2 regions of the Stenotrophomonas sp. STEN063 genome follow, and region 2 is predicted to be linked to the other one. Evidence: predicted binding sites of a transcription regulator. Region 2 holds the regulator's gene; the other holds the start of a gene.

Region 1 (9,356 bases), on a different contig from region 2:
GCCATTTCCCGCAACCATGGCGGCAAGCTCAAGGCCAGCCGCGAGATCCGCATTGCCAGCGTGTTCCGCGAGGCCCCGGCCGAGTTCCTGCGGATGATCGTGGTGCATGAGCTGGCGCATATCAAAGAAGCCGACCACAACAAGGCCTTCTACCAGCTGTGCCTGCACATGGAGCCGGATTACCACCAGCTGGAGTTCGACCTGCGCCTGTACCTGACCGCCTTGGAACATGAACCCGACTGAGCCGATCATCGCCCCGGCCTCGCCACAGCGCTACACTCCCCGCCCTTCGTAGAACCCATAGCCGCCATGAACACCCCGATCCGTCTCGACAAGCGCGTTGCCGCGCAGCTGCAGTGCTCGCGCTCGCAGGCCCAGCAGTACATCGAAGGCGGCTGGATCAGCGTCAATGGCGTGGTCGTGGAAACCCCGCAGACCATGGTCAGCGAGGAAATCATCACCCTGGCCGCCGAAGGCAGCACCGAAGCCGCTGAAGCCGCCACCTTCCTGATCAACAAGCCGGCCGGCTGTACCGCAGAACAATTGTTCGCGCTGCTGGCAGACGACAACCGCTTTGCCGACGACGCCTCCGGCATCCGTTCGCTGCGCCGTCATTTCCAGCGCCTGGACTACCTGATGCCGCTGGATGATGCCGCCAGCGGCCTGGTCGTGCTGACCCAGGATTGGCGCGTGCGCCGCCACCTGCAGGAATCCGGCGCCAGCCTGGAACAGGAGTTCGTGGTCGAGGTCAGTGGCGAACCGACCCCGTGGGCGATGCCCAGGCTCACCCATGGCCTGGTCTACGAAGGCCGCAGCCTGCCGCAGGCCAAGATCAGCTGGCAAAGCGAGCAGCGCCTGCGTTTCGCGATCAAGGACGTGCGCCCGGGCCAATTGCAGTTCATGTGCATCCAGGTTGGCCTCAAGGCCGAACAGATCCGTCGCCTGCGCATCGGCCGCATCGGCCTGAGCAAGATGCCCGAAGGCCAGTGGCGCTACCTGGCAGCCGAGCAGAAGTTCTAGGCCAAGGCCAGCCTGGGCTTTGCAGCAGCGGCAGCGTCCTGCACCTGCAGTTTTGTGGGGGGCGGGGAAAACCCCCCAGCGTGGGAAAAAAACCGCCCACAAAAAACACCGCCACAACCTTTTGGGCTTTGGAGGGCCACCGGCGCGGGCCCCACGCCGGGGGTGGGGGGGCGCCGCCGCGCCCACAGCCGCCAGCTGGTTCACAGCAGTCGGATCAGTGCCGCGGCCGTCGCACCCACAATCACCACCAGCAGAAACGGCAGCCGCAGCATCAGGGCGACCGCCGCGGCCAGCAACGCGCCAATGCGCGCATCGAAGGCCAGCCCCTGCCCGGCCGACACGGTGTTCATCGCGGTCAACGAGGCCAGCAGGCCTATCGTCAGGCAGCCTGCAACGCGGTTCATGCGCGGTGATTCCAGCCAGCGCAGTGGCACCAGGTAGCCAGCGAACTTGATCGCCCACGCGGCAGCGCAGCCCAAGACGATCCACGCCCACAGCGTCATGGCGCCGACTCCTGCTCGACCTTGGTTGCGACGTCGACCTTGGGCGCGACATCGGGCTCCAACCCCTCATCCGCCGGGCCATGCCCAAACCAGCCCCAAACCGCGGCCACTGCCGCAGCCAGGAGAATCGGCACCCCCGGCGGCACCCACGGCAGCGCCAGCACCGTCACCAAGGCACAGACCACGGCAATCGCCACCGGCTCGCGTGAACGTAGTCGCGGCCACAGCAATCCCAGGAAGGCCGCCACAGCCGCACCATCCAAGCCCCACTGGCGCGGGTCACCCAACGCATTGCCAAGCAATGCGCCAAGCAGGGTGAACAGGTTCCAGCACAGGTAAACGCCCAGCCCCGCTACCCAGAAGCCGCGACGCTGTTCCTGCGGCTCCGTCTGGCTTGCGGCGGTAGCCGCTGATTCATCAATGGTGACCTGCGCCGCCAGCGGCCTCAGCCAGCCCCGCGGGCGCAACATGCGGTTGATCTGCGCGCCATATACCGCGTTGCGGATACCCAGCAAGGTGGCGGCACCGAACGCCGCCGCGCCTGCGCCGCCAGCACCAATCACGCCGATGAAGGCGAACTGCGAGCCACCGGTGAACATCAACAGGCTCAGCGCGGCGGTCTGCGCCACGCTGAAACCCGACGCCACCGCCAACGCACCAAACGAGATGCCATACAGACCGGTCGCAATCGCTATCGAAACGCCGATGCGTACCGCTGGCGTGACGCGCCCGGCCATTGCCATCAGGCGCGCCCGCGTGCCTGTTCGGCCGCCGCGACAAACACCACGTCGGTGGACGAATTCAAGGCGGTTTCAGCCGAATCCTGCACCACGCCGACAACGAAACCGACGCCGACCACCTGCATGGCAACTTCATTGGAGATGCCGAACAGGCCACAGGCCAGTGGAATCAGCAACAGCGAGCCACCCGGCACGCCGGAGGCGCCGCAGGCACCAATAGCGGCAACCACGCTGAGCAGCAGCGCGGTCGGCACATCGACCGCGTAGCCCAGGGTATTCACCGCCGCCAGGGTCAACACGGAGATGGTGATCGCCGCACCGGCCATGTTGATGGTCGCGCCCAGTGGCACCGCTACCGAATAAGTGTCCTCATGCAGGCCGAGCTTGCGGCACAACTCCATGTTGACCGGAATATTGGCCGCCGAGGAACGGGTGAAGAACGCAGTGATACCGCTCTCGCGCAGGCAGCGCAGCACCAAGGGATAAGGGTTACGGCGGGTCACCACGGCCACGATCAGCGGATTGCCGACGAAGGCCATGAACAGCATCGCGCCGATCAGCACCGCCAGCAGATGCAGGTAGTCCTTCAATGCGCCCAGACCGGACTCGGCCAACAACGAGGCAACGATACCGAACACGCCCAGCGGCGCCAGCTTGATCACCAACCGCACCACCCAGGTGATGGCATCGGAGAAATCACTGACCAGGTTGCGCGTGGTCTGGCTGGCGTGGCGCAGGGCCAGGCCCAGACCCACCGCCCAGGCCAGCAAACCGATGTAGTTCGCGTTGAGCAGTGCGTGCACCGGGTTGTCGACGATCTGCATCAGCAGGGTATTGAGCACCTCGCCTATGCCGCCCGGCGCGCTCATGGCGCTTTCAACCGTCTTCAAGGTCAACGTGCTGGGGAACAGGAAGCTGGCCGCCACGCCAACCATGGCCGCGGCCAGGGTGCCAATCATGTACAGCACCAGGATCATCCGGATATGGGTCTTCTGCCCCTGCTGATGATTGGCGATGGAGGCCGTGACCAGCACCAGCACCAGGATCGGTGCAACCGCCTTCAGCGCGGAAATGAATACCGTACCGAGCAGGCCGACAGCGGTGGCAGCGGCAGGCCAGGCCATCGCCAGCACGATGCCGGCGATCAGGCCAATGACAATCTGCAGCACCAGACTGGGCGCTCGGAAGGAGGAAGAACGTTCGGTCATCACAGGGCTCGCGGCAAACGCAAACCCCGATTCTCGCCCAACGGGGGCGCTCCCCGCACCCCCGGAACGTCATGGAATCAGGACAAACTGACGCCTGATCACGAACACCGCTAGGATGCGCCCATGGAAAACAAGCATCGCCCCAGACGCCTGCTGCGGTTCCTGGCCTATCTGCTGGCCTTTGTGCTGCTGTTGATGGGCAGCGGCCTGCTGCTCGGCGACCACCTCACCCCGAAGGCAGTCGGTGCGCCTTCACACGCCCTGCCGCTGCAGGCACAGCAGACCTTGATCGACCGCCAACTGCGACCGCTGCTGGCCGAACATCCGGGCAAAAGCGGCGCGGTTTACCTCTCCGACGGGCTCGAAGCCTACGCCGCACGCGCCATCATCACCCGCCAGGCCGGACGCAGCCTGGACCTGCAGTACTACATGTGGCACGACGACATGCTCGGCCACCTGCTCGCCCATGACGTCTACCAGGCCGCCGAACGCGGCGTGCGCGTGCGCCTGCTGCTGGATGACATGAATGCCGCCGGCCTGGACCCGCAGATGCTGGCGCTGGACAATCACCCCAACATCGAGATCCGCCTGTACAACCCATTCCGCAACCGCGATGGCCTGTGGCGCCTGCTCGAAATGGTGCAGCGGGTTTTCAGCATCAACCACCGCATGCACAACAAGGCATGGATCGCCGATGGCCGCGTCGCCATCGTCGGCGGCCGCAATATCGGCGCGGAATACTTCGATGCACGCCCGGACGTGAATTTCCGCGACCTCGACCTGCTGCTCGCCGGCCCGGTCGCCAGCGAAGCCAGCACGGTATTCGATGACTTCTGGAACAGCGACGCCGTGGTGCCGATTGCAGCCCTGCACTACAGCACCGACCAGCAGATGGCCAACTTCATCAGCCAGGCCGAGCTGGACGCCCGCCAACAGGAAGCCGGACCCTATCTGCAGCGCGTGCGAGCGCATTTCACCGATGCCTATCTCAGCAAGCAGTTGGACCTGCATTGGACCGACGGCGTGAGCATCCACTCCGATCCCCCTCGCAAGCCCAGTGGTGGCGACAGCAGCCAATGGCTGGTCACCCGGCTGGTAGAGGTACTGGGCAGCGCGAAACACAAGTCCTTGTTGATCTCGCCTTACTTCGTGCCCGGTGCGGTCGGCACCAAGGGCTTGATCCAGCAGGCCGAGAACGGCGTGCAGGTCGGCATCATCACCAACTCGCTGGCGGCCAACGACGTAGCCGCCGTGCACAGCGGCTACATGCATTACCGGCGCCCGTTGCTGGCTGGCGGCGTGCAGCTGTACGAACTCAAGGCCCGTGACCACATCGAGAAGGCATCCACCTTCGGCAGCAGCGGTGCAAGCCTGCATACCAAGGCCTTCGTCATTGATGATCGCCGCGGCTTCGTCGGTTCGTTCAACCTCGACCCGCGCTCGGCCTACCTCAATACCGAAATGGGCGCGCTGTTCGATGACCCGGTGCTGGCCGCGCGGTTGCAGCAGGAATACCTGCGCCTATCCAGTGCAGAGCTCAGCTACTGGGTCTATCTCAACAAGGACCACGAACTGCGCTGGCTGGACCGCAACAATACCCCTCCAATCAGCCTGCGTACCGAACCGGACACCAGCCTCATGCAGCGCACCAGCACGCGCATGATCAGCTGGCTGCCGTTGGAGTCGCAGCTCTGAACCACGCCATCGACACACTACGCGATATCCGCCCAACCGTAGCCCGAGCAAGCGCTGGGCACCAAGGCCGATGGCGGAAAGCCTGACAGATCACCAAGTCCTCGCCACCGGGGTGGGCTGCGCTTACCCGGGTTACGTTACTGGACCCGCGGTTGTATGCCATGTCGGATAGCAGCAACCGCATTGCGACCGACGGAGAGGCCGCCCCAGCCCGCGTCGCCCTCGCCTGGACACTTCATTCCTGCACGCCATCAGCCTGGTGCATGCGCTTCCATAGCCACATCGCCACATGCTCGGGTAGCTCCACGGCGAGCGCCGCGCAGGCATCTGCCTCGCTCATCAAACCCTGCGCATGCAGCATTGCCGCGCTGGCCGCAAGTTGACCAACCTGCAATGACCGCGCCAAACCTGTCGCTGCACCTGCATCCACCTGCTTGAGTGCCTGCACGATGGGCGCCGACAACTTCCAGTGTTCGGCAATCCGCACTGCGGTAGGTACCCGGCACCGCGCCAGCACTTCCAGCAGGGTTCCCGGCTCGCGCATGCGTAACGGCGGTTTGGCCAGCACGTCTGCGGCTGCCTGCATCGCCATGGCCGCACTAAGCCCCAGCAGCAAACCAGCCAACTGTGCCGCAAACCCGTCCTCGTGCTCGACACTGCGCGCATGATCGGCCGCAGCCAGTGACACCCGCAAGGTGTGCTCCCACAGCAGCCGTGCGAACTCTGCGTCCTCTCCCCTGGCCGACTCCATCACCGGCTGTACCAGCGCAGCGGAAATGATCTGGCGGATACCATCGTTGCCGATCAGGGTCACCGCCCGCTCAATGCTCTGCACGTCCTGCTGCTGCAGTCGATAGAGTGAACTGTTGGCGATGCGCAGCAGCGTGGCTGCCAATACCGCATCGCTACCGATGATGCGGGCGATTGAACGCGACGAGGCGGCGCTGTCATTGACGCTCTGGATCAGCTGCGGCAGCAGGTTCGGCCGCCGTGGCGTGTAGCGCGAAGACATGTCGGCACGACTCAATGCCGCCACCACATCATCAACCACCGCCCGCTGCACCCGCAGCTCATCGGCCCCTGCATCGGCGCTCCCTAGCGCAGCGAGCACAAATCGCCTCTGCAGATCTTCGGTGCAGACCAGCGGGCGGGCCTCGGACACGGCGCCGTCCTTCCCCGCAGCCGGAATCGAATACGCGCGTCGCTGCGGCTGCGCCGATTCGTCATTGCCGCGCAGCCAGAGCCAGACCAAGCCTCCGACCACAACCGCTGCAAGCACTGCCGAAATAATCACCATGAGAGAAACAGATAGGGTCCGCGCGGAGAACTGCCCTATATATCGGCTCGCAACCGACTTCCTTTAGCGCCCACCGCCGCCGCGAGTACAAGAATGAATAAAACAACACTGCCAAGCCCACTCCAGTTTCTACTCAAGCCCACCCCTTTTAAGACAAATCCCAAAGAAACCCGGCAATAACCAATTCTATATTCAACCGAACAGATTGGTTCTCATTCAAAACCATCAGGCGCCCACATTGCGCAGCCTTGGTCATTTACCGACCCAGCCATACCGATATTCCCCAGCACTACGCAGGATCACCAATACGCACCTCCAGCATCCAGCCCCCTGGGTTCCAGCACGCGCGCAATACGCAATACAAACGGGCGCCTTGTAACACGCAAAACAGGGCAGAACCTCTTGAATCAAGGCATATGAATGGCGATTTAGTTTCACCAGTCAAACCAATGCTGCCAGCCTCCGGGGCACACACCACCCACTTCGCAAATTCAAAGTAAATAAAACACGCCAAGTATCGAATCTGTGAATACCAGCACATGTAAACGGCCACTTTCCTTATTGCAGCCAAACCAGTGACTGCTATGTTGAATTGTAGTTTCTGTAATGAGATTTAGTTTCAAATATAAAACCTCACCCTCAACACCGATGAGCGGGCAGAACAACATGACGTGGAAAACTGTTTGTAATCAGTCGCAGGTACGCGACGAATATCCCTTCGCGACCAAGGTCGCTGGCAAGGAAATCGGCATATTCCTGGTGAATGGCGATTACTACGCCCTGGAAGATGTCTGCCCGCATGCCTATGCCCTGCTGAGTCAGGGATTCGTTGAAGACGGCAAGGTCGAATGCCCACTGCATGAGGCGGTGTTCGACATTCGCAGTGGCCGCTGCCTGCGCGAACCTGGCGGCCGTGACCTGCGCACTTATCCGTTGCGGATGCAGGGCGAGGACATACAGATCGATCTGTCCAGCATCGACGCGGGCCTGGAGCACGTCGCATGAGTATGCAACTCGACTTCAATCCGCAGCTCAAGCAGTGGCAGAAGCCGCTGCCTACCAATGATCCGGGCGCAGGCACCATCGAGCAGCCCGGCCGCTACGACAACATCGTCTGGCAGACCCGTACCCGTGCTGCCAACGAGCACGAACTGCGGCTCGTACACGCGCTTGAGCAAGCCTTCAGCAACGGTGCCAGCGAGGTCGCCGATCTGGTCCAGCAGCTCAACGAGTTAGGCGTTTACGACTCCGGCGGCAAAGCCTGGACCGAAGTCTCGTTCCATAAAGCCTTTGCCGCTCTGGGCTATTGATCCTGCACACGCAACGCATCCTGGGAGGGAGCATTGATGGCAAGCAAGACAGCGATTGAAGCGCACCTGCGCCGCGGCCTGCGCGAACTGTGGTACCCGGTCGTCGCGAGCTGGGAAGTATCCAATGCCCCGCTGGGCATCACCCGCCTGGGTGAAAACATCGTGCTGTGGCGCGATCACGGCGGCCGCGTGCATGCACTGGAAGATCGCTGCCCACACCGCGGCGCACGTTTATCGATGGGTTGGAACCTGGGCGAACGCATTGCCTGCTGGTATCACGGCGTCGAGGTCGATGGCAGCGGCACGGTCAGGGATGTACCCGCGGTGAGCGCCTGCCCGCTGGTAGGCAGCCAGTGCCTGCGCAGCTACCCGGTGCAGGAACGGCATGGCGCGATCTTCCTGTACTTCGCCCTCGATCCGCAGGCCGAGGTGCCACCGTTGCTCCTGCCTGAGGAACTGGAGGACGGCGCCCAGTACAGCAACTTCCTGTGCACCGCAGGCTGGCAGTGCGGCTACCAGTATGCGATCGACAATGTCATGGACCCGATGCACGGTGCCTACCTGCACGCGGCCTCACACTCCATGGCCGAAGGCGACCGCAGCGCCGAAATGCAGGTGGTTCCCACCAACACCGGCTTCATCTTCGAGAAAACCGGCCAGCGCGGCGTCAACTTCGACTGGGTCGAATTTGGTCACAGCGGCGCGTTCTGGCTGCGTCTATCCATCCCCTATCGAGCGCAGTTCGGGCCAGGTGGTCCGTTCTGGATCGTGGGCATGACCGTGCCCGTGGACGAGGCCAATTGCCGGGTCTTCTTCTGGCGGATCCGCAAGGTGCAGGGGTGGCAGCGCGATGTCTGGCGCTTCATGTACCGCACGCGCCTGGAGCAACTGCACTGGGACGTGCTGGAGCAGGATCGCTTGATTCTGGAGAACCTCGCTCCCGGGGCACGCAACCAGGAGTTCCTCTATGCGCATGATGCCGGGCTGACCCGGGTGCGCCGCGCAATGCAGAAGATGGCAGAGCGCCAGCTCGACCACCAGTCGGCGCTGGCACCCGCTGCAAACGAGGCAGCGCACGCATGAGCAAGGCTGTCGTCAAACACCTCTTGCTGGACGGACGCAAGGTACTGGTCACCGGCGCCGCACGCGGCTTGGGCCTGAGCTTCGCCTCGGCAATTGCCCGCGCCGGTGCGCGGGTAGTGGTGGCCGACGTACTGGATACCAGCGGCGCGCTGCAGCAGTTGCGCGCGGAAGGCGCGCAGGCTGATGCGGTGGCGATCGACCTCGCCGATCCCGCGTCCGTGGACGCCGCCGTCGCCGAGGCCGCGCGACTGATGGGTGGAATTGACGGCCTGGTCAACAACGCCGCCATTGCCACCGGCATAGGCGGGCCGTTGATGGACGAGCTGGCGACCGAGGTCTGGGATCGAACGCTGCAGGTCAATGTCCGTGGTACCTGGTTGGTCAGTCGCGCCGCCCTGCCCCATCTGCGTGCATCCGGCAACGGCAAGATCGTGATGCTCGCGTCCGATACCGCCCTATGGGGTGCACCGCGTCTGTTGGCCTATGTGGCAAGCAAGGGC
Region 2 (9,356 bases):
CCCTACCGCTGAACTGACCTGGGACGAACTGCGCCCGGTCGATCCACTGGGCCTGGAAGTCGGCTACCGGCTGATTCCGCTGGTCGACAAGGCCCAGGGCGGCGAGTTGATGACACGCATCAAGGGCGTGCGCCGCAAGCTCACCCAGGACCTGGGCTTCCTGATTCCGCCGGTCCATATCCGCGACAACCTGGAGCTGCCGGCCACGCATTACCGCCTGCTGATCCACGGCGTGCCGGTCAGCACGGCCGACATCCATCCGGACCGCGAACTGGCGTTGGACCCGGGCAGCGCCATGGGCACGCTGGAAGGCATTGCCGGCAAGGACCCGGCGTTCGGCCTGGACGCCACCTGGATCCAACCGCATCAGCGCGCCCATGCCGAGTCGCTGGGTTACACCGTGGTCGATCCCGCCACCGTGGTCGCCACCCACCTGTCGCACCTGATCCGCGAGCACGCGCCGGAACTGCTCGGCCATGAAGAAGTCCAGCAGCTGCTGGCGACCCTGGCCAAGAGCGCACCCAAGCTGGCCGAAGACCTCTCGCCCAAGGCGCTGCCGCTGTCCACCGTGGCCCGGGTGCTGCAGAACCTGCTGATCGAGCGCATCCCGATCCGCCAGCTGCGCAAGATCGCCGAAGCGCTGGTCGAAGCCGCACCGGTCACCCAGGACCCCGCCGCGCTTACCGCCTCGGTACGCGGTGCGCTGGGCCGCTTCATCGTGCAGGAAATCGCCGGCTCCTCGCCGGAGCTGCCGGTCTTCACCCTCAACCCGCAATTGGAACGCGTCTTGCAGGAGTCAACACAAGGCAATGGCGCCGCACTGGAACCTGGTCTCGCCGAACGCCTCCACCAAAGCCTTGCCGACTGCGTCGGCAAGCAGGAGGCCCGCAACGAGCCGGCTGTAGTGCTGGTACCGGCCCCGGTCCGCGCCGCGCTGGCGCGCCTGGTCCGCCACAGCGTTCCCTCGCTGTCGGTCCTGGCCTACAGCGAAGTGCCGGAAGACAAACGCCTGAAGCTGGTCGGCACGATCAGCTGAGGCAGCCCGAAAACCGACACCGTCAGCAATGCCGGTGACGGAAACCAGACACCTGCTGCACCGCACCCATTCCGCAAGAAGGAGCCCGCCACGCCATGTTCGACATCGCCAACGCCACTCCTTCGCCGCAGCCTCACTCCCGGTACCAAAGCATGAAGATCAAACGTTTCGTCGCCGCTGACATGCGCACCGCCATGAACCTCGTGCGCAAGGAACACGGCCCCGATGCCGTGATCCTGTCCAACCGCCGGATCGAGGAAGGCGTGGAGATCGTGGCTGCCGCGCACTACGACGAGACCGCAGTGAAGCAGGCGCTGGAAGCCAGCCGCCCGGCACCGCCGGCCCCGGCCAAGCCGCGCAGCGCCGCCGAAGCCATCATGGCCGCGATGACCCGCCGCAAGGCTCCGGAACCGGAACCGGTCACCGCCACCACCTCGGCCGTCGCCGCCCTGGCACGTTCGGCGGTTGGCGCCACCGGTCGCTCCATCGACAACAGCATCGAGCTGGCACCGGGCAGCCGCTTCGCCGGCCTGCTCAAGTCGGCCGAGGTTGAACCGGTCGCTCCCCGCACGCCGGCCCCGCAGACCTTGTTTGCCACCCAGCCGGCCAGCGCCGACGAACTGCCGATCGTGCCGGCGTTCCGTCCGGTCGGCAGCGCCGCTGCGGTCGCGCCGCTGGCCGCCGCACCCGCGGTCACCCAGCAGGCCAGCTTTGCCGACGCCATCGCCGCCGTCACCATCGAGCCGCCCGCACCGATGGAACGCGCGCGCTTCGTCATCGATCCGCCGATGCCCGAGCCGGAGCTGCTGCAGCCGACCATTGCCGCAGCCATCCCCGCGATTCCTGTCGCACCGGTGTTCAACCCTGTTCCGGTCGCCGTGGCACCCGTCGCAGTCGCGCCCGCAATCGAGGCAATCGCAGCCCCGGTCGCTGCGGTAGCAGTCATCGCCGCCGTCGCTAGCCCGCAGCCAGCGGAAGCGCCGGTCACCCGCGCTGTTGAAACCACCGAAACTGCGGCCGTTGCGGCCAGCTCCCCGGTGAGCGCAGTGACCAGCGCCCCGGTGATCATCGCCCGCGACGACGAACAGCTCAGCCAGCTGCGCCAGGAAGTGGCCGGCATGCGCCACCTGATCGAGCGCGAGATGAACCGCTTCACCGATGAACGCCTGCGTGGCAGCGCGGTGCGCGCCAATGCGCTGGACCTGATGGACGAATACGGCTTCGACGCAGGTCTGGCCCGCGACGTCGCCACCCAGATCCCGGCCGACATCGATCCCAGCCGCGCCCGCGGCCTGATGCTGGGGCTGATCTCCAAGAAGCTGCCGATCGCCCCGGTCGACCCGATGGAAACCGGCGGCGTGATCGCCCTGGTCGGCCCCACCGGTGCCGGCAAGACCACCACCATCGCCAAGCTGGCCTCGCGTTTCGCCGAAGCCCATGCCGCCCGCGACGTGGCCCTGGTCACCACCGATACCCAGCGCATCGGCGCCCGCGAGCAGCTGTACGGCTTCGGCCGCCAGCTCGGCATCGCCGTGCACGAGGCCAATAGCGGCACCGACCTCAACCAGCTGCTGCAGAAGCTGGCCGACTACAAGCTGGTGCTGATCGATACCGCCGGCCTGGGCCAGCGCGACCGCGCCCTCACCGCCCAGCTGCAGTGGCTGCGCGCCGCCGGCCAGATCCGCACCCTGCTGGTGCTGCCGGCCAATACCGCCTTCCAGGACATGGACGAAGTGGTGCGCCGCTTCAGCGCCGCCAACCCGCAGGGCGTGGTGCTGACCAAGCTGGACGAGACCGGCCGCTTCGGTTCTGCCCTGTCGGTGGCGGTCGATCACCGCCTGCCGATCACCTGGGTGACCGACGGCCAGGACGTCCCGGAAGACCTTTATCGGGCCTCTGCCGCAAATCTTGTACTCCGCCTTGAAGATTTGCGCCGCGCGGCCGATATGCCCTGCAACACGGAGTTGAACAATGCAGTCGCGTGAGTACGCCAAGCTGACCAACACCTTCCCGCTGTCGGCAACCCGGCACGAACCAGCCGGCCCGGTACGCACCATCGCGGTCACTGGCGGCAAGGGCGGTGTAGGTAAAACCAATGTCTCGGCCAACCTGGCCGTGGCACTGGCAGGCATGGGCAAACGTACCCTGCTGCTCGACGCCGACCTGGGCCTGGCCAACATCGACGTGGTGCTGGGCCTGCAGCCCAAGCACACCCTGGCCGACCTGGTCGCCGGACGCGCTACGCTGGAAGAAGTCATCATCGAAGGCCCGAACGGCGTGCTGGTCGTGCCCGCCGCCTCGGGCCGCCGGCACATGGCCGAGCTGCAGCCGGCCGAACACGTCGGCCTGGTCAATGTGTTCTCCGAGCTGGAGCGCGAGCTCGATGTGATGATCATCGACACCGCCGCCGGCATCACCGACAGCGTGCTGACCTTCTGCCAGGCCGCCCAGGACACCGTGGTGGTGGTCTGCGACGAACCGGCCTCGATCACCGATGCCTACGCATTGATCAAGGTACTCTCGCGCGAGCGCGGCGTGGACCGCATCCAGGTCGTCGCCAACATGGTGCGCGACCCGAACGAAGGCCGCGCCCTGTACGAAAAGCTGGTGCGGGTCTGCGAGAAGTTCCTGATCGATGTCTCCCTGAACTACCTGGGCTGCGTACCGCAGGACGACTGGCTGCGCCTGTCGGTGCAGCGCCAGCAGCCGGTGGTCAAGCTCTATCCTTCCGCGCCAGCCTCGCTGGCCATCAACGAAATCGCCCGTCGCACCGCGCGCTGGCAAGCCCCAACCGCCCCGCGCGGCGGCGTTGAGTTCTTCCTGGAACGCATCATCCAGCAGAAGGTGAAGGCATGAACAATGCAGCCGCCCAATACCGTGAGGTCCAGCGCAACGCGGCCAATGACTGCATTGCCCGCCACGCCGACCTGGTACGCCGCATCGCCCACCACCTGGCCGCGCGCCTGCCCGCCAGCGTCGAGGTCGATGACCTGATCCAGGCCGGCATGATGGGCCTGATCGAGGCCTCGCGCAGCTATGACGCCGAACAGGGCGCTTCGTTTGAAACCTACGCTTCGATCCGCATCCGCGGCTCGATGATCGACGAGATCCGCCGTGGCGACTGGGTGCCGCGCTCGGTGCACCGCCGCGCCCGCGATGCCGCTGCCACCATCCGCCGCCTTGAGCAGAGCAGCGGCCGTGCGGCCAGCGCCAGTGAAGTGGCCGAAGCGATGGAGCTGCCGTTGCCCGAATACATGCGACTGGTTGAAGACGCCTCGCGTGGCCAGGTCTTGAGCCTGGAGTCGCGGATCGAAGACCAGGGCGAGCTGGACACCCCCAGCACCGGCGGCCCCAACCCGCAGCAGGTATTGGAGCGCAGCCAGTTCGGCGCCGAGCTCGGCAAGGCCATCGGCCAGTTGCCCGAGCGCGAGCAGCTGGTGCTGTCGCTGTACTACGAGCAGGAATTGAACCTGAAGGAAATCGGCGCGGTATTGGGCGTGAGCGAATCCCGCGTCTGTCAGATCCACGGCCAGGCCACGCTGCGCCTGCGTAGCCGACTGAAGATTTTCGAGGCGGCCGACGCCGGGCTCGAAGAACCATGAAGAGGAAAGTCTTTTGAACAAGAACATGCGCATCCTGATCGTTGACGACTTCTCGACGATGCGCCGCATCGTCAAGAACCTGCTCGGCGATCTGGGCTTCACCAATACCGCCGAAGCCGAGGACGGGCATGCCGCGCTGTCGATGCTGCAGACGCAGTCGTTCGATTTCGTCGTCACCGACTGGAACATGCCGGTGATGACCGGCATCGAGCTGCTCAAGGCGATCCGCAACGATGCCAAGCTCAAGACCTTGCCGGTACTGATGGTTACCGCCGAGGCCAAGCGCGAGCAGATCATCGAGGCCGCACAGAGCGGCGTGAACGGCTACATCATCAAGCCGTTCACCGCGCAGACCCTGGAAGAGAAGCTCGGCAAGATCTTCGAACGCCTGGCAGCGAGCGCCTGATGAACCAGCCCGGGGAAGCATTGAGCGACAAATCGGCCCTGGTGCAGCGCCTGCAGGACGCACTGGCAGCATTGGAAAGTGGCGATGAGGCTGGCTGGCGTCGGGAAATCGACGCGCTCGCCGCCCTGCGCACGCAGCCGATGATGTCCGGCCTGGGCAGGCTTGCACGCGAACTGGGCCAGGCGCTGGGGGAACTGCCCAGCGTGCCCAGCGAAGCCGGTGAGCTGGACGACGCCTGCGCGCGCCTGGACCACGTGGTGCAGATGACCGAGCAGGCCACCCATCGCACGCTCGATCTGGCCGAAGAATGCCGCGCGCTGACCGAGCGCCTGCGTGCGGACGGGCTGAATGCCGAACAGGGCGAGATCCTCGAACGCATCCGCCACAACCTCACCGAAGTAGCGCTGACCCAGAGCTACCAGGACCTGACCGGGCAGATCATCCGCCGCGTGGTCGGCATCGTCCGTCGCGTGCATGAAGGTTTTGGCGCGCTCGGCCTGCCGCCGCCGGAAGAAGAAGCGCGCAACCAGGGCCTGGCTGGCCCGGCCGTCAATGGCCTGGACCGTCATGCCGTGTCGCAGGTGGACGCAGACGACCTGCTCTCGGACCTGGGGCTGTAAGCCATGAGTGCTTTTGCCGACGACATCGCCGCTGACTTCATCATCGAAGCGCAGGAGATCCTGGATCGCCTCGGCGAGCAGCTGGTGACGCTGGAACAGGCACCGCACGACAGCGACCAGCTCAACGCCGTGTTCCGTGGCTTCCACACACTGAAAGGTGGCGCCGGTTTTCTGGCGATCCATCCGATGGTGGAGCTGTGCCACGCCGCCGAAGAAACCCTGGGCATGGCACGGGCAGGCAAAGCCGAACTGCTGGCGCATCACTTCGACGCCGCCCAGCAATCGCTGGATTGGCTGCAGGCCATGCTCGACGCAGTGTCATCAGGCACCGAACCGGAGCATGCACCTGCTGCGCTTATCGCACAGTTCGATGTTGGCGCCGCCCCCGTGGTCGCAGTCGTGCAAGCGGTCGCTGCGCCTGCGGGTGACAGCGACCTGATCAGCGAAGACGAGTTCGAAGCCCTGCTCAACGAACTGCACGGCAGCGGTACGCCCGGTGCCCAGCCGATCGCTGCGGCAAAGTCCGGCGACGACCTGATCGACGAAGACGAATTCGAAGCCCTGCTGGACAAGCTGCACGGCGGTGCCGCACCGGGCGCCGTTCCCGTCCAGCCCGTTCCCACCGCGCCAGCCAAACCCAGGCCGGCCGCACCGCCGACCGCAGCACCCCGCGCTGCCGCCGGCGCCGCCAAACCGGCAGCGGCAAAAGCCGCCGAACCCGAGCACACCGTGCGCGTGGACACCAAGCGGCTGGACGCCATCGTCAACCTGATCGGCGAACTGGTGCTGGCCCGCAACCGGCTCAAGACCTTGCGCATGCGCCTCAAGGACGAAGAGCTCGACCGTGCAGTCTCAACCCTGGACATCGCCACCGCACGCCTGCAGTCGGCGGTGATGCGCACCCGCATGCAACCGGTCGGCAAGGTGTTCTCGCGCTTCCCCAAGGTTGCCCGTGACGTCGCCCGCTCACTGCAGAAGGAAGTCGATCTGGAGCTGATCGGCGCCGATACCGAACTGGACCGCAACCTGGTCGAGGCGCTGGCCGATCCCTTGGTGCATCTGGTCCGCAACGCCATCGATCATGGCGTCGAATCGCCCGAACTGCGCGAAGCCCAAGGCAAGCCGCGCATGGGCCGGGTGCGCCTGTCCGCACAGCAGGAAGGCGACTACGTCAGCATCGAAGTGCAGGACGATGGCGCCGGCATCGACCCGGAGCGTCTGCGCGCCAAGGCCCGCGACAAGGGCCTGCTCGACCCGGAAGCCGCCGCCCGCCTGAGCAGCGAAGAGTGCCTGCACCTGGTATTCCTGCCCGGTTTCTCGACCAAGCAGGAAGTCACCGACATCTCCGGCCGTGGCGTCGGCATGGACGTGGTGCAGTCACGCATCCGCGAACTCAGTGGCCAGATCCAGATCCAGTCCGAGCTGGGCCGTGGCAGCCGCTTCCTGATCCGCGTACCGCTGACCCTGGCGATCCTGCCGACCCTGCTGGTGCAGGCTGGCGAGGACGTCTACGCCCTGCCCCTGGCCCGCGTAATGGAAGTGCTGCACGCACCGGCCACCTCGCTGGGTTGGTTCGATGGTCGCGCGGTGCTGGACCGCAAGTCCCACACCCTGGCCCTGCTGGACCTGCGCCAATGGCTGGGCATCACCCCTGCACCGTCGACGCTGCTGACCATCGTCGTGCTGCAGATGGGCGAAGCCCGCTTCGGGCTGGTGGTGGACCAGGTTCGCGGCCGCGAGGAAGTGGTGATCAAGCCGCTGCCACGTGCACTGCGCGGCCTCAACGGTTATGCCGGCGCCACCTTGATTGGTGATGGCCGCATGGCGCTCATTCTGGATGTAGATGGGTTGCGTGGAGTGCAGGGGTAAGCAATGCAGCAACACCCTCGGCAAAGCCCGCAATCACGCAACCCGACAGCCCCAGCGATGCTGACTGTCCCCTCTCCCGCAAGCGGGAGAGGGCGGCCCCGCGAAGACGGGGCGGGTGAGGGGCGCTTCTAGCTTTTAAAGCCAAGAGCGCCCTCACCCCAACCCCTCTCCCGCGCGCGGGAGAGGGGCTCAAGCAAAGCCCTGATTCAAGACCGCTACAACGAGGCCGATATACGCACCATGGACCGACTCAGCATCATTGGACTCTTCCTCGCCCTCGCCTCCCTGGTGGGTGGCAGCATCCTCAAGGGCGCCGGCCTGTCCTCGCTGTGGTCACCTGCTGCGTTCGTGATCGTCATCGTCGGCACCCTGGCAGCAATCCTGCTGCACACCTCGCCGGCCGTGTTCAAGCACGCCTTCAAGATCGTGCGCTGGGTGATCCGCCCGCCAGCCAGCGACCGTCGGGCACTGGTGCAGCAGATCGTCGACTGGAGCAACATCGCCCGCCGCCAGGGCCTGCTCGGCCTGGAGCCGCAGGTCGAGCTGCAGGACGATCCGTTCATCCGCAAGGGCCTGCAGCTGGTGGTCGATGGCGTCGAGCCGGACACCATCCGCCACATGCTGGAAATCGAACTTGGCAGCCAGGAGCAACAGGATCTGGCAGCCACCAAGGTATTCGAAGGCATGGGCATCTATGCCCCCACCCTGGGCATCATCGGCGCGGTGCTCGGCCTGATCGCGGTGATGAAGAACCTTGCCGACCCTAGCAAGCTCGGCCACGGCATTGCTGCCGCGTTCACTGCCACCATCTATGGCATCGCTTCGGCCAACCTGCTGTTCCTGCCGGTGTCTGCCAAGCTCAAGGGCGTGATCGCCAGCAGCTGCCGCGAGCGTGAAATGATCATCGAAGGCCTGATCGCCATTGCCCAGGGCGAGAACCCGCGCAATATCGAGAACAGCCTGGCCGGCTTCGTGAACTGACCCATGGCCCGCCGCAAGCACCACGAAGAGCACGCCAACCACGAAGCATGGGCCATCCCCTATGCCGACCTGATGACGCTGCTGCTCGCTTTTTTCGTGGTGATGTACGCCATCTCGTCCTTGAACGAAGGCAAGTACCGGGTCATGGCCGATGCCCTGACCACCGCCTTTGGCGGCGCCCCGCGCACCATCAGCCAGGTGCAGGTGGGCAACAAGCAATTGCAGGGCGGCGGCTTTGATTCGCCTTCGGTGATCAGTGCGCCGAGCATGACCGGCGGCGCGCTGGCAGATCCCACCCAGTTGCCATCGATGGCATCGCATATGCGCATGCCTGTGTCGGCACACAATCAGGAACAGCTGCAGCGCGCCGAGCGCCAGCTCAACCAGATCGCCGACCGCCTCAGCCAGTCGCTGGCGCCGCTGGTCAAGCAGGGCGTCATCACCGTGCGTCGCACCGAGCTGTGGATCGAGGTCGAGATCAACAGCGACATCCTCTTCACCACTGGTTCGGCAGCCCTGGACGCCAGCGCTCGCGACACGCTCGGCACCCTGGCCGATGTGCTGCTGGATGCGCCCAACGGCGTGCGCGTCGAAGGCCACACCGACAACCTGCCGATCGCCACCGCGCAGTTCCCATCCAACTGGGAACTGTCGGCCGCACGTGCCGCCAGCGTGGTGCACCTGTTCGCCGACCATGGCGTGCAGCCGCAACGACTGGCGATGGTCGGTTACGGCCAGTTCCGTCCACGCGAGAGCAACGATGCGCCCGAAGGGCGCAACCGCAACCGGCGGGTGATGGTGATCATCCTCGCCGATTCGGCAGCGGCGGCCGATCTGCCGGC

Evidence for each region. Region 2 encodes FliA, which starts transcription of late flagellar genes. Its sites were predicted from a motif close to TAAAGTTTNNCNNNCNNNGGCCGATAA; they were not measured.
Region 1: AC1VWL_RS09745 (HDOD domain-containing protein) is a predicted target of FliA. The motif match lies at 6,503-6,529, and genes of this name have one in related genera.

The regions. Positions count from the first base shown of each region.
Region 1 is NZ_JBXFWF010000029.1:14,371-23,726, forward strand. It holds gene AC1VWL_RS09715 (M48 metallopeptidase family protein) at 1-243, shown strand, start outside; gene AC1VWL_RS09720 (rRNA pseudouridine synthase) at 310-1,020, shown strand; gene AC1VWL_RS09725 (AzlD domain-containing protein) at 1,221-1,523, opposite strand; gene AC1VWL_RS09730 (AzlC family ABC transporter permease) at 1,520-2,266, opposite strand; gene sstT (serine/threonine transporter SstT) at 2,266-3,471, opposite strand; gene AC1VWL_RS09740 (phospholipase D family protein) at 3,595-5,166, shown strand; gene AC1VWL_RS09745 (HDOD domain-containing protein) at 5,402-6,418, opposite strand; gene AC1VWL_RS09750 (non-heme iron oxygenase ferredoxin subunit) at 7,130-7,468, shown strand; gene AC1VWL_RS09755 (recombinase-like helix-turn-helix domain-containing protein) at 7,465-7,773, shown strand; gene AC1VWL_RS09760 (Rieske 2Fe-2S domain-containing protein) at 7,810-8,856, shown strand; gene AC1VWL_RS09765 (SDR family oxidoreductase) at 8,853-9,356, shown strand, end outside.
Region 2 is NZ_JBXFWF010000001.1:6,241-15,596, reverse strand. It holds gene flhA (flagellar biosynthesis protein FlhA) at 1-1,036, shown strand, start outside; gene flhF (flagellar biosynthesis GTPase FlhF) at 1,189-3,021, shown strand; gene AC1VWL_RS00065 (MinD/ParA family ATP-binding protein) at 3,008-3,892, shown strand; gene AC1VWL_RS00060 (RNA polymerase sigma factor FliA) at 3,889-4,638, shown strand; gene cheY (chemotaxis response regulator CheY) at 4,652-5,044, shown strand; gene AC1VWL_RS00050 (protein phosphatase CheZ) at 5,044-5,664, shown strand; gene AC1VWL_RS00045 (chemotaxis protein CheA) at 5,668-7,533, shown strand; gene AC1VWL_RS00040 (flagellar motor protein) at 7,774-8,514, shown strand; gene motD (flagellar motor protein MotD) at 8,518-9,356, shown strand, end outside.